DNA from 3 places in the Paenibacillus litoralis genome. Region 3 is predicted to be linked to each of the others. Evidence: riboswitches for the same ligand, from Rfam matches in the RefSeq annotation. Region 3 holds a riboswitch; each other region holds the start of a gene.

Region 1 (4,084 bases), 3.2 Mb from region 3:
TTGTCGTCCGGGCCAGCGCTACGGCATACTGCCCTACCGCTTCATCCATATGAATCTCGCGCGCTTTTGCCTGCAGAAGCGTCACCTCGTGCGCGGTCATGACCGGCGTGAGCGAATCGAGCGGGTGGCTTTTGCTCTGCTCGATGATCATCCGGTTTTCCGTTTGTTCGTCCGGGTAGCCGAGGCTGAATTTCATCATAAACCGGTCCAGCTGAGCTTCCGGAAGCACGTAAGTGCCTTCGAAGTCGATCGGGTTCTGCGTGGCGAGCAGAAGGAACGGCGCCGGCAGCACGTAACATTCGCCGTCTACCGTGACATGTCCCTCTTCCATCGCTTCAAGCAGAGCCGATTGCGTCTTGGTCGTCGCTCTATTGATTTCATCGATAAGCAATATATTCGTTATGATCGGACCCGGCCGGAACATAAACGTTTCATTTTTGGGATGATAAATGGAAACGCCGGTAATATCCGTAGGGAGCAAATCCGGGTTGCACTGAATACGGCGGAATTGGCCGTCGATCGATTTCGCAAGCGCTTTAATCAGCACCGTCTTGCCGGTGCCGGGAACATCCTCCAGCAGAACATGGCCTCCGGCGAGAAAAGCCGTGAGCAGCAATTCGATTTCTTTGCTTTTCCCTAAAATACAAGCTTCCAAGTTCGCATTCAGCTGTTTAATAACCTGAGTCTGCTCTTTCCAAATGGCGTCCATCTTCTGCTCCTCCTCCAACCGGGCTATCGGTAAACTTCCCGTCCGAAAACGGTTACGGAAAGCACCAAAAAATGTTTTCTAAACAGCTGGGAAATCTATAAAGGATCAATAAAAATTCCCAAAAACAAGTAAATGCACTCGCTTTTTCTAGACTCTTCTTCATTCTACAAAATTTCAAATTGGAAGTATACGTGCAATCTCGATAAAAAATTTTGTAAATTCGTACATTTCTGAATATTGCAGCGCTGAAATTTCGGCGTTTGGAAATCCCACCGATCCGTTTCCATTAATTGTGCGGCTCCAACATATTGCGCGGTTGAAGTCATTTGTGATAGTCTTTCAATTGATCATGATCCTTACATAAGGAAGAAGCTTACGCTTTACAAGCGTGAAATCCTTTACGGAGGAAGTTCAACACAAAAAAAGGTCGAATCCGGCGCAGCAAAAGCGTCGGTACGGGGGACGATCCACAAGGACGCATCAACGAAGGCTGCTTTTCGGCAAACCGCGGAAGCCGGCTGTTTCGGGCATGCTCATAGGGGTGAATGGTGGCGGCCGACCCGCCTTCTAGGGAATACCTCTTCCCGAACCCGACAACTAACCTCGGAGACAACTAGGAGGAAAGGCTTTGAATTTTTGGAAAAAGAAAATCAGAAACGCAGCGCCGATCGTACGTCAACATGGAGGCTGGAAAACGGTAGCGCTTACATGCGGTATCCTTACAGCGGTCCTATTTGCCGGCGGCCAAGCGCAAGCCGCCGCAGTCGACACTAGCGCCAAGGTACAGGTTAACGACGCTTTGGTTTCGTTTCCCGAGTCTCAGCCTTTTATCGACGAATCCGGCGTGCTGCAAGTGCCGCTCCGCACCGTCATGGAAGCAATGGGCTACAAGCTGGAGTGGAGTCAAAAGAACGCGGACATCCAGGTTACGATCGGCGGCGGCGCACATACGGCCGTTATCACGACCAATGATGCGAACGCGACGATCGACGGGAAGCCTCGCACGTTCGAACACGTACCGCAATTCGTGAACGGGGCGATATACGTTCCCGTACGGTGGATCGCCGATACGTTCGGCAGCATCATGCAATGGGACAACGACAATTGGATCGCCATTTTGGGAGCGGACGGCAAGTTCCACTCGCCTGCCTGGTATAAACCAAAGCCGGATCCTGCGGCAGATCTGATCGACGTCGCGGAACAGTACATGGGTACGCCTTACGTCACGGGCGGCTCGACGCCGAACGGCTTCGATTGCTCGGGCTTCGTACAATACGTATTTGACAAATTCAACGTCGACTTGCCCCGCACATCGGCGGATATGTACGCTTCGGCGGGATACGGCGTATCCGATCCTCAGCCGGGCGACCTCGTCTTCTTTGCCGACCGCGGCAGGGTTTTTCATGTAGGTTTGTATATGGGGAACGGCCAGTATATTAACGCCTCGTCCGGCAAAACGCGCGGCGTAACGGTTACCAGCCTCTACAGCAGCTGGAGCCAGAAGTACTATGTCGGCGCCAAGCACGTGCTTTAGCCGCTTAAAAAGTCAAACGGCATCCTCCGTCCCAAGTGACGGAAGATGCCGTTTTGTCGTTTCATTCTAGCATTGTTTACAGGTATGCCTCAGCCCTTCGGCCTAAAGAACAGCGCCGCCAGGAACGAAAAGATGATCGCCGAGGAAATGCCGGCGCTCGTTACTTCGAACATGCCGGATACGACCCCGATCCAGCCGTGGAGCCGCAGCTCCATCAAGGCGCCGTGAACGAGCGAGTTGCCGAAGCTCGTAATCGGCACCGTCGCGCCCGCTCCGGCGAATTCAATAAACCGGTCGTATAAGCTTTTCCCGCCGATCTGGATGCCGTCGACGATAGCCCCGATCACGACAAGCGTGCTCATCGTATGGGCCGGCGTCAGTTTGCCGATATCCATGAGCAGCTGTCCGAATACGCATATCGCGCCGCCGATCACGAACGCCCAAAAAAATTGCATGATCATGCCGTCGCCTCCTTATTCTCGATGGCAACCGCGTGCGCGATGCATGGGATGCTTTCTCCCTGCTGGAATGAGAGCGGGGAGAGCAGAGCGCCGGTCGCAACGACCAATATTTTATTCAGCTCGCCCGAAGCCAGCTTCTTCAGCAGATGCCCGTAGGTGACGACGGCGGAGCATCCGCAGCCGCTGCCTCCCGACTGGACGCCCTGCGAGTTCACGTCATATACCATCAAGCCGCAATCCTTGTAGGTCGTTTGATGAATCGGAAAGCCGTGCTTGTCGAACAGCTCGTTCGCTATGTTGTAACCGACCGTGGCCAAATCGCCGGTTACGATCAGATCGTATTCGCTCGGTTTCGTGCCGAAATCGCGGAAATGGGCTTGAATCGTATCGACAGCGGCAGGCGCCATGGCAGCCCCCATGTTGAACGGGTCCTTAATCCCCATGTCGATTACCCTCCCGATCGTGGCCCGCGTGACAACCGGTCCGTCTCCTTTTGGGGCGACGATAGCAGCTCCCGCCCCCGTCACCGTATACTGAGCGGTCGGAGGCTTCTGCGAGCCGTATTCGGTCGGGTACCGAAACTGCTTTTCCACGGTACAGTTATGGCTGCACGTGCCGGCCATGGCATACTTGGCTGAGCCGGAATCGACGATCATGGAAGCGATGGCCAAACTTTCCATGGAGGTCGAGCAAGCCCCAAAGACCCCGAGATACGGAATCGAGAGCGTCCGCGCCGCAAAGCTGCTGCTGATGATTTGATTCAGCAAATCGCCGCCGACGTAGAACTGCACCTGCTCTTTCGTAATGCCCGATTTCTTGATCGCCAGCTGGGCCGCCTCTTCCATCAGCATTTTTTCGGCCTTTTCCCATGTTTTCTGCTCCAGCGTCAAGTCTCCGTGTACGATATCGAAGTCGTTGGCAAGGGGCCCCTCCCCCTCGTCCGGACCTACGACAGTGGCAGCCGACAAGATGACCGGCCGGTTTTTGAAGCGCCAGCTTTGATGTCCCTGCAGCATATTACTGGCCCCCCGTCCCGAAAATAAGGTGCAAAATACCGATCACAAACGCGGACACGACCCCATATACGATAACGGAGCCCGCCAGCTTGAACATATTTCCCCCCACGCCGAGCACAAGCCCTTCGCTCTTATGCTCAAGCGCGGCGGAGCAGAGCGAGTTGGCGAAGCCCGTAACCGGAACGGACGAGCCCGCTCCCGCCCATTGCGCGATTTTGTCGTAAATGCCGAAGGTAGTCAGGATGACGGATATCAGAATAAGCACGGCAACCGTAGGGTTGCCCGCGGTTTTGTCGTTGAAATCGAACCACGCCTTGAACATCTCCATCAGTCCTTGTCCGATCAAGCAAATGAAGCCCCCGAC
Region 2 (4,084 bases), 480 kb from region 3:
ATAGCGGCAAGCTTGTCGTGCTGCTCAACTGCGTACCGGTTGCTGCGGAGACCGACGGCGATCGCGTCCGTTCCGTTACGGTTCGCCATACCGATACCGGCGGCGAGACGGTACTGACGGCGCCTTATTTTTTGGACGCGACCGAATGCGGCGACTTGCTCCCGATGACGGGCACGGAATATGTAACGGGTTCCGAATCGCAGCGGGAAACCGGCGAGCCGCACGCGTTGACGGGAGATGCCGATCCTACCGATATGCAGGCGATTACGCACTGTTTTGCCATGGATTATATCGAAGGTGAAGACCACACGATCGAAAAGCCGCGGGACTATGCGTTCTGGCGCGATTACCAGGCCGATTTTTGGCCGGGCAAGCAGTTGGGCATGCTTGTTCCGCACTATATTACGCTGGAGCCGACGCTCTACTCGATTATGCCGCAGCAAGGCGTTCCTGATCTGTGGCGGTACCGGCGCATTATCGACAAATCGAACTTCGCTCCGGGCACTTATGCCAGCGATATTACGCTAGTTAACTGGATTATGCACGATTACTGGCTCGGCCCGGTCATCGACGTCAGTGAAGAGGAGCGGCAGCGTCACCTGGAAGGGGCGAGACAGCTAAGCCTTTCGTTCTTCTATTGGATGCAGACGGAAGCGCCCCGGCCGGACGGCAAGCTCGGTTACCCGGGCTTAAGGCTGCGCAAAGACGTAGTCGGCACGGAGGACGGGCTGGCAAAGGCGGCATACATCCGCGAATCTCGCCGGATCCGTGCCGAGTTCACGGTGCTGGAGCAGCATATTACGGCGCCTTGCCGCGGCGACCAAGGCGCGATGCCGTTCGCGGATACGATCGGCATCGGCTGCTATCGGATGGACTTGCATCCGAGCACCGGCATGCAGTCGTATATCGACAGCTCGACCTACCCGTTCCAAATTCCGCTCGGCAGCTTAATCCCGGTACGGATGAACAACCTGCTGCCGGCTTGCAAAAATATCGGGACGACCCATCTGACGAACGGATGCTACCGGCTTCATCCGGTGGAATGGAACATCGGGGAAGCAGCCGGCTATCTGGCCGTGTTCTGCATGCTTAATCAAGTAGAGCCCCGCCAGGTGCGCAACGATGCGACTTTGCTTGCCGACTTCCAGCGGCTGCTCGCCGCCGAGGGCGTCGAGCTGCACTGGCCGGTTATTCAAGCGGTATAACTGGCTAAGATCCAAATAGGGGACGGAAAAAGACCTCCCGGACATGAGTCCGGAAGGTCTTTTTCGCGACATATAAGTATGTACTCGGATAAGGCAATACTTATACTTTCGCTTGCTTTTACTTATTTCGCGTCCGTGGTCAACTGATTGTAAAGATCGTCCCACATCACGCGGCGGGCCGAAACGTACCGCTTCGCGTAATACGAATCGGACAATTTCGTTTTGATGACGCCGTCTCCGGTTGCGGAATGAGCGAAAATGCCATCCCCGAGGTAGACGCCGACATGGGAAATCCCTTTGCCGTCGGTGTTAAAGAACACCAGATCTCCTGCGCGGAGATCCTTCTTGTCGACCCAGAAGCCCTCCGTGTTTTGGGACTTCGAGCTGTGAGGCAGATCGATGTTGAACTTGGCGAACAAATAGCTGGTAAAGCCGGAGCAGTCAAAGCCCTTTTCCGACATCCCCGCATATTTGTAAGGGGTTCCAATCAATTCGTCCACTGCTTCGTTCAGCGGGGTTTCCGCAGAGACGCTGCTTGCCATGAAGCTCAGAAACATGACGATACTAACGACAAATACGACAGCTTTCTTCAAAACGAAACTCCTTCCGTTGCCTACGAGGTTAGCTGAGGGTTCGGTTGAAGGTACCCTATGATCCCTTGCTTTCGAGATCAATTCACCCAGTATTGGTTCCCCCGTTTCCCGATCAGGGAATTCGGCATCTTTCCTTTTTTTTCTTGCCGACGTTATGAATTCGCTATCCGGGATGAAAATCCTGCCGGTTTCTTAAGTTTTCTTTAAAAAAACATCATCTTTTTTAAAAATAACCGAGAATTTTGTCGAACGGCCGGATAAAGCCGAATACTCGGCAGCGTTTGACAAAATAGCAGCGTTCGATTATCTTAATGTTAAGATAATTCAATCGCGCTGGTCGATCGGAGGGAAGAAGCAATGGCACATGTCGACGAGGGGAAGGACGAATCGCTCGAGCTGTATATAGTGCTGTCCCGGGCGCACATTTGGGCGGAAGCCCATTCAACCCGTCATATTCGCAGGCACGGTCTTAATCCGACGGAATTCGGCGTGCTTGAACTGGTTTATCATAAAGGACCGCAGCCGCTTCAGCAGATCGGAGAGAAAATATTAATTTCGAGCGGAAACATCACGTATGTGGTCGATAAGCTCGTGAGAAAGAAGCTGTTGAATCGGGTTCCTTATCCGAATGACCGTCGCGTCATTTATGCGGAGCTGACGGACAATGGCCGTAAGCTCATACAAGAGCTGTTTCCGTCGCATACGGAGGCGATCCGGCAAGCGGTAAGCGGGCTAAACCCGGAAGAGAAGAAGCAAGCGGTGCGGCTGCTCAAGAAGCTGGGCAAAGCGGCACAGGAGACTTACAAGTAGCTTACTGGTGCCCGCCGCAACGTCATTATCTTAATTTTGAGATTTTTTGACTGGCAACATAAACGAGGCTTTCCTGCGGGATAAGCGGACGTATTGGACAACCTAATCAAAGGAGGAATTTAAAATGGGAGTAACGATTTACGGAACGGAGCAGCAGGGGAGAGGGCAGTTCGGCCAAAACGGAGAAATCAGCGAGCGCAAGCCGATCGCGTTCCCTCGCGAAGAGGGGGCCGTAAAGCGCGTAGGACCGCTGTTTTACTGGGCGTGGGCTAAGGCGAACGAAACGTTCGAAATCCCTCCCCATCCGCATTCGGGGTTCGAAATCGTTTCGTACGTGCTCAAAGGTACGGGGGTGCACAGCGATTCCCTCGGGAACTCGCAGCAGGTTTCCGCCGGAGGCGCGCAAGTGATGCAGGCGGGCAGCGGCGTGCATCACGCCGAGAAGCTGGAGAAGGATGCGGAGCTGTTCCAGATTTGGTTCGAGCCGAATCTCGTTGAGGCGAATAAGCTGGAGCCGACCTACCGTCAATTCGAGCACGAGCAGTTTCCGGCGCGTAATGAGGATGGCGTTAAGGTGAAAACGATCATCGGCGAAGGCGCCCCGGTCTCGCTGATTACGGCGCCGATCATGCTCGATGTGACGCTGGATCCGGGGAGCATGCACAGGTACGAGGTGCCTAAGGGCCGGGCCGTCGCACTGCTCGTCGTCGAGGGCGAAGGCGGCGTACAGGAGCAGTCGGGGCTGCGGGCCGAGCCTTTGCAATACGCAGACTTCGCGGTCTTGACCGCTGCGAATGCGGAATCTTCATTCCGCTTTGAGGCAAGCGGAAGCGCGTCGCTGCGGTTCGTGTCGATCGAAGTGCCGCTTGAGGTCAACTATTTTCTATACCGTAAATAAACCCGGCTGCATGCTGAAAAAACCTCCAAGCCCGCATTCATTCTCGGCGGTTTGGAGGTTTTATTCATTCTTTGCGCTTGCGGTCACGGGGATCGTTCAATAGTCGCTTTTCTCCACGTACAGCCGATGCTGGGAGGTGATTCCCCACAGATCGAACAGCGTCTGTACGAACCTATAAACCTGGTACAGGATGAGCGCCCATAGTCCGGCCCACATGAGCGATGCGAAGACGACGATGCTGGAGATGAGCAAAGTGATGAGAAACAATACAAGGGCTACGCCGATCATTAGGAGAAAGGAGCGGAACAGGGTGCCGAGCGACGCTCCCATCGGGCGCTCCTCGGCCCGGCCAAGCTGGAGGAAGACGAACAAAAGATGAATCAAAGCGCCGTACAGAAAGGCGGCGACTCCATACGGCAGCAGTTCCTTCAGAATCCCTTCATAGCTGCCGCCGTGCGCCACGATGCCTTTGACCTTCGGAAGGAGCAAAGCAAGAGGACCGAGCGTCAGCGCTATGCGCAGCGTATAGTAGCCGATAAACGGCAAGCCAAGCTTCTTGATCCCTTTAAAAAAACGGT
Region 3 (4,084 bases):
AACCGGTAATGACGGGCCAGCTGGCGCTTTTCCAGCTCGATCAGATATGACCAAGCAATCCGGTGCTTGGGAGCGGCGGCTATAATCCCGCCCGTTACGATAACGGCGAGCAAAGCTGCAATCGCACCCGGCAGCATGCCGTAATGGAACAGGGCGGCCATGACGATGCCGTTAAGCCCCCAGCGAACGGAAGTATACACAATACGCGCCGGTTTGGCGGTCATTCTGCTTTCATGCCACGATGCCAGAAGGTTGCTCCATTTTAATAGAAGAATCATGATTGCAAGCCACCCGAAAGGTACGGCTTCAGAGCCTTTCACATGAGCGTAAAGCGGCCAAACGACGATCGTCGCAGCCATTGCCAGCCCCGCATTGATGAACAGGCTATAGCGGAAGCCCGCTTGAAAATAACCGCTTGTCCGGTACTCTGCAGGAAGCAGAAACATCGTATCCGCATCTTTCAGGAATGTTCTCGGACGACCGGACGCTAATGCAACCGTCAAAACCGGCACCGTGATCCAAGCCTGGGGGAAATCCGACGTAATTCCCTTCAAGATTTGTCCATACCCGATCGAAGCGACAATGGCAAACAGAAGAACGAAGCCGGGAAAACCGCTTCTTACAACATCGCGCAAATAAATATTCATTTCCCGCCAAAAGTCTGCACACCGCTTGCGCCAAAGTGCACGAATTTGCGGGTCGTTCCCGCCTGCTTTGACCCGTGCGTCAGTGGTTATTTTCCCGCTTTTTCTCTCGTTCGGCATCATGGTTGTTCCCCTTGCACAAGGGCGTAAAATAAATCGTCCAGCGACGCCTGTTCCAGTCCCGCCTTCCGGTTCATGTCCAAGAGTGTTCCGGATGCGACAATATCTCCGTGATGAAGCACGACAAAGCCGTCACAATACGATTCGATCGTCGACAAAATATGAGAGCTGATCAAAAAGCTCGCGCCTTTCCGTTTTTCCTCCACCATCAGCTCCAGCAGCGATCGGATCCCCAGCGGATCCAGCCCGAGGAACGGTTCGTCAATTACGTACAAGGCCGGCTCGACAAGAAACGCGCACATGATCATCGCTTTTTGGCGCATTCCTTTAGACAAAAAACGAGGTAAAGTGTCAGCCTTCGCTTCCATCCGAAATAGCTTCAACAGCTCTTCGCTTCGCCGGTCAAATACGTCGCTCGCGATGCCGTAAGCCATCGCTGTCATCCTCATATGATCGCGGACGGTCAGCTCCTCATACAGCTCTGGACTTTCCGGCACATAAGCGAACGACGAGCGGTACGCCTCCGGATTTTCGTCCAGCGTTCTGCCCGCTATGGTGATGCTGCCTTGCTGAGGCTTTAGCAAACCGAGTATATGCTTGATTGTCGTGCTTTTGCCCGCCCCGTTCAGTCCGATAAGCCCGATCATCTCGCCCTTGCCGACGGTAAACGTAATATTGCGCAGCACCGGCTTGCGTGCGAAATACCCCCCGAACACGTCATTCAGCCGTAAAATGGTTTCCATTTTGCCACCCCGTTTTCTTCCAGTCCGGATGCTCGTACACCCGCCCGATGTGGAAATTACTAGTATGTTTTTGCCCGTATTTATTATACCTCTTTGGTGCTTTTGTCACAATTTGTATCGAATGTATGCGAAATAGTGATTGTCAGTGAGATACAGCGAGTGTGGAGTGTATTATATTCAAAAAACGATAAAAACCAGCGAAATTTAGTTGAAATCTTCTCTTTTAGATAGTCTTTTCCCTCTTTACAGGATGATCCTGAGAGCGTAATATACATTTCATAATAACTTAATAACGATGCCAATTTTCCAATTCGCTGAGTTTCCGTAATGGGGAACGGGGGAACCAAAAGTAACTTTGCCGAAGTTTTTATGACGGCGGGTTATGGTTAAAGGGGTGAATCGCAGATTGCTTTATATCTGTGTAGGGCGACTCTCACGTCCGAATCCGTCAGCTAACCTCGTAAGCGTTGACGAGAGAGGTAACGATTGTCGTGCTGCAGCATAAGTCTATGCTTATAGAGCCACGAGAAGAGTTCCTCTTCTTGCGGCTTTTTTCGTTCCCTAAAAGTCCCATTCGACCAACACGGACAACTCAATAATCCTTATTTTGGAGGTGAAGCGGGAAGAAATCCGTCCGTTTCGATGTAAGGCAAGAACGGAAATTGGCTACGCACGACCCAAAAAAAACCTTAGTCACGTCACGATCATAATCATGCATAACAGTTGACGGCGGGGCTTTGAAGGAGGACCGAATGAAGTGGGCGATACCCAGCTGCTTGAGGACACCCATGTAAGACGATCATCCAGCATGACCTTCGCATTGCGTTGGAAGCATGAAAATGTGCGCACGGTAAGCATAATTGCATTAATCTCGATAGCACTGACTTTCATGTTTTTCATGTTGTTGTACGGTACGGCTACCAAAAGCGTATCTGTGGTGGTTGACGGGAAAGAGACCGTTGTGAAAACAAAGCAATGGACCCTGCAACGCCTACTGGATGAACAAGCCATTTCGATTGGCGAGCACGATCGGGTGTCTGCGACTCTTGATACGCGTATCAAGAGCGGAGATAAATTTACGATTGATTTTACCTCACCAATTGTTGTGACGGCCGATGGAGAGACGAAGACTTTGTACACAACCGGGAAAACGGTTGGAAGTGCATTGCAGGAGTTCAATATATCGCTCGGGGCGGAAGATAAAATATCCCCGGAATTGGATACGGGCGTTGCGGCAAGCATGCCGATCAAAATCGTCCGCGTCAAGAAGGAGATCGAGGAGCACGCGGTTCCGATCGCTTTCGAAACGGAGACGAAGAAGGATGCCAATCTGCTGAAGGGTAAGGAAGAAACCGTTCAGGAGGGCAAGGAAGGCACCAAGCTTGTACAGAAGCAAAAGGTTTACGAGGACGGCTCGCTTGTCGAGGAGAACGTCGTTGCGGAAACCGTGCAGGCGGCAAGCGTAAATAAAGTCGTCGCTATCGGTACGAAGGTTCCGGTCGTTCTGCCTCTTTCGGCATCTTCGCCGACGGTGGACGATGTCACAAAGAACGGCGTACAGTTCGGCTATAAGCAAATCATTAAGAACGTCACGTTAACGGCCTACTCGGCGGATAACGGCAATAAGACGTCCAAAGACCCGTATTACGGTATGACCTATACCGGCACGACAGCTACCGAAGGGCGCACGATTGCGGTCGATAAAAGCATCATCCCGCTCGGATGGTGGGTCTATATCGAAGGACTCGGTTTCCGCCGCGCGGAGGATATCGGTTCCGCCGTCAAAGGGAACAAGATCGACGTCTTCTTCGACAGCGAGGATTACGCGAACAAGTTCGGCATGAAACGGGGCTATACCATTTATGTTATAGGGCCGAAAAAACCTTCCACAGACTAGTTCGGATGGAAAAATCGCAAGCCTGTTTGCTGGCTATCTAATACGTTTATTGAAAGAAGAGGCGTGCATGCGTCTCTTCTTTTTGACGATTCGGGGGCTTTCAGGGCTACGGATTTCTTCGGTTTGCCGGTGAATCGGCGATTACTTATTAAACGCTGCTCGGCTTGTCTTTGTTGCAGGTTGGCCGATATGTCCGGGACATTATTTTACATATAGATGCTTTCGTGGTACGTTGATTGAAAAGCGAAACGCGGCTAGCGTCATACAGGAAAGGACAGGCTTTGTCATGATCAAAGAGGTTATTGTAGTAGAAGGCAAGGACGACACGACGGCCATCCGAAGAGCGGTCGATGCGGAGACGATCGAGACGGGCGGATCGGCCATCAATGAGGATGTGTACCGCCGCATCGAGCTTGCTCAGCAAAAGAGGGGCGTTATCATATTCACCGATCCGGATCATGCGGGGGAACGGCTGAGGCGGCTCATTACGGCACGGGTGCCGGGGTGCAAACATGCGTTCCTGTCCCAGGAGGAAGCAACGAAGAAAGGGGACATCGGCATCGAGAACGCTTCGCCGGATACGATCCGCAAGGCGCTTGCCGCGGTGAAGACGGACTTCACCCGGGAGCAATCCGAGATCGCTTGGGAGGACTTAATGGAAGCCGGGCTCATCGTTCATC

Evidence for each region. Region 3 has a riboswitch for cyclic di-AMP ahead of ACKGJP_RS01040 (ubiquitin-like domain-containing protein). Riboswitches for the same ligand answer to the same signal wherever they lie in the genome.
Region 1: linked by a shared signal. The riboswitch ahead of ACKGJP_RS24525 (NlpC/P60 family protein) and the one ahead of ACKGJP_RS01040 (ubiquitin-like domain-containing protein) in region 3 are both predicted to bind cyclic di-AMP.
Region 2: linked by a shared signal. The riboswitch ahead of ACKGJP_RS35905 (C40 family peptidase) and the one ahead of ACKGJP_RS01040 (ubiquitin-like domain-containing protein) in region 3 are both predicted to bind cyclic di-AMP.

What each region holds. Positions count from the first base shown of each region.
Region 1 covers NZ_CP176395.1:5,768,489-5,772,572, forward strand. The annotation lists gene ACKGJP_RS24520 (AAA family ATPase) at 1-709, opposite strand, end outside; cyclic di-AMP (ydaO/yuaA leader) riboswitch at 1,125-1,336, shown strand; gene ACKGJP_RS24525 (NlpC/P60 family protein) at 1,338-2,243, shown strand; gene spoVAE (stage V sporulation protein AE) at 2,333-2,698, opposite strand; gene spoVAD (stage V sporulation protein AD) at 2,701-3,720, opposite strand; gene spoVAC (stage V sporulation protein AC) at 3,722-4,084, opposite strand, start outside.
Region 2 covers NZ_CP176395.1:8,504,032-8,508,115, reverse strand. The annotation lists gene ACKGJP_RS35910 (FAD-dependent oxidoreductase) at 1-1,205, shown strand, start outside; gene ACKGJP_RS35905 (C40 family peptidase) at 1,328-1,798, opposite strand; cyclic di-AMP (ydaO/yuaA leader) riboswitch at 1,801-1,935, opposite strand; gene ACKGJP_RS35900 (MarR family winged helix-turn-helix transcriptional regulator) at 2,156-2,608, shown strand; gene ACKGJP_RS35895 (pirin family protein) at 2,733-3,506, shown strand; gene ACKGJP_RS35890 (hypothetical protein) at 3,603-4,084, opposite strand, start outside.
Region 3 covers NZ_CP176395.1:246,813-250,896, forward strand. The annotation lists gene ACKGJP_RS01030 (ABC transporter permease) at 1-767, opposite strand, end outside; gene ACKGJP_RS01035 (ABC transporter ATP-binding protein) at 764-1,507, opposite strand; cyclic di-AMP (ydaO/yuaA leader) riboswitch at 1,810-1,989, shown strand; gene ACKGJP_RS01040 (ubiquitin-like domain-containing protein) at 2,316-3,404, shown strand; gene rnmV (ribonuclease M5) at 3,691-4,084, shown strand, end outside.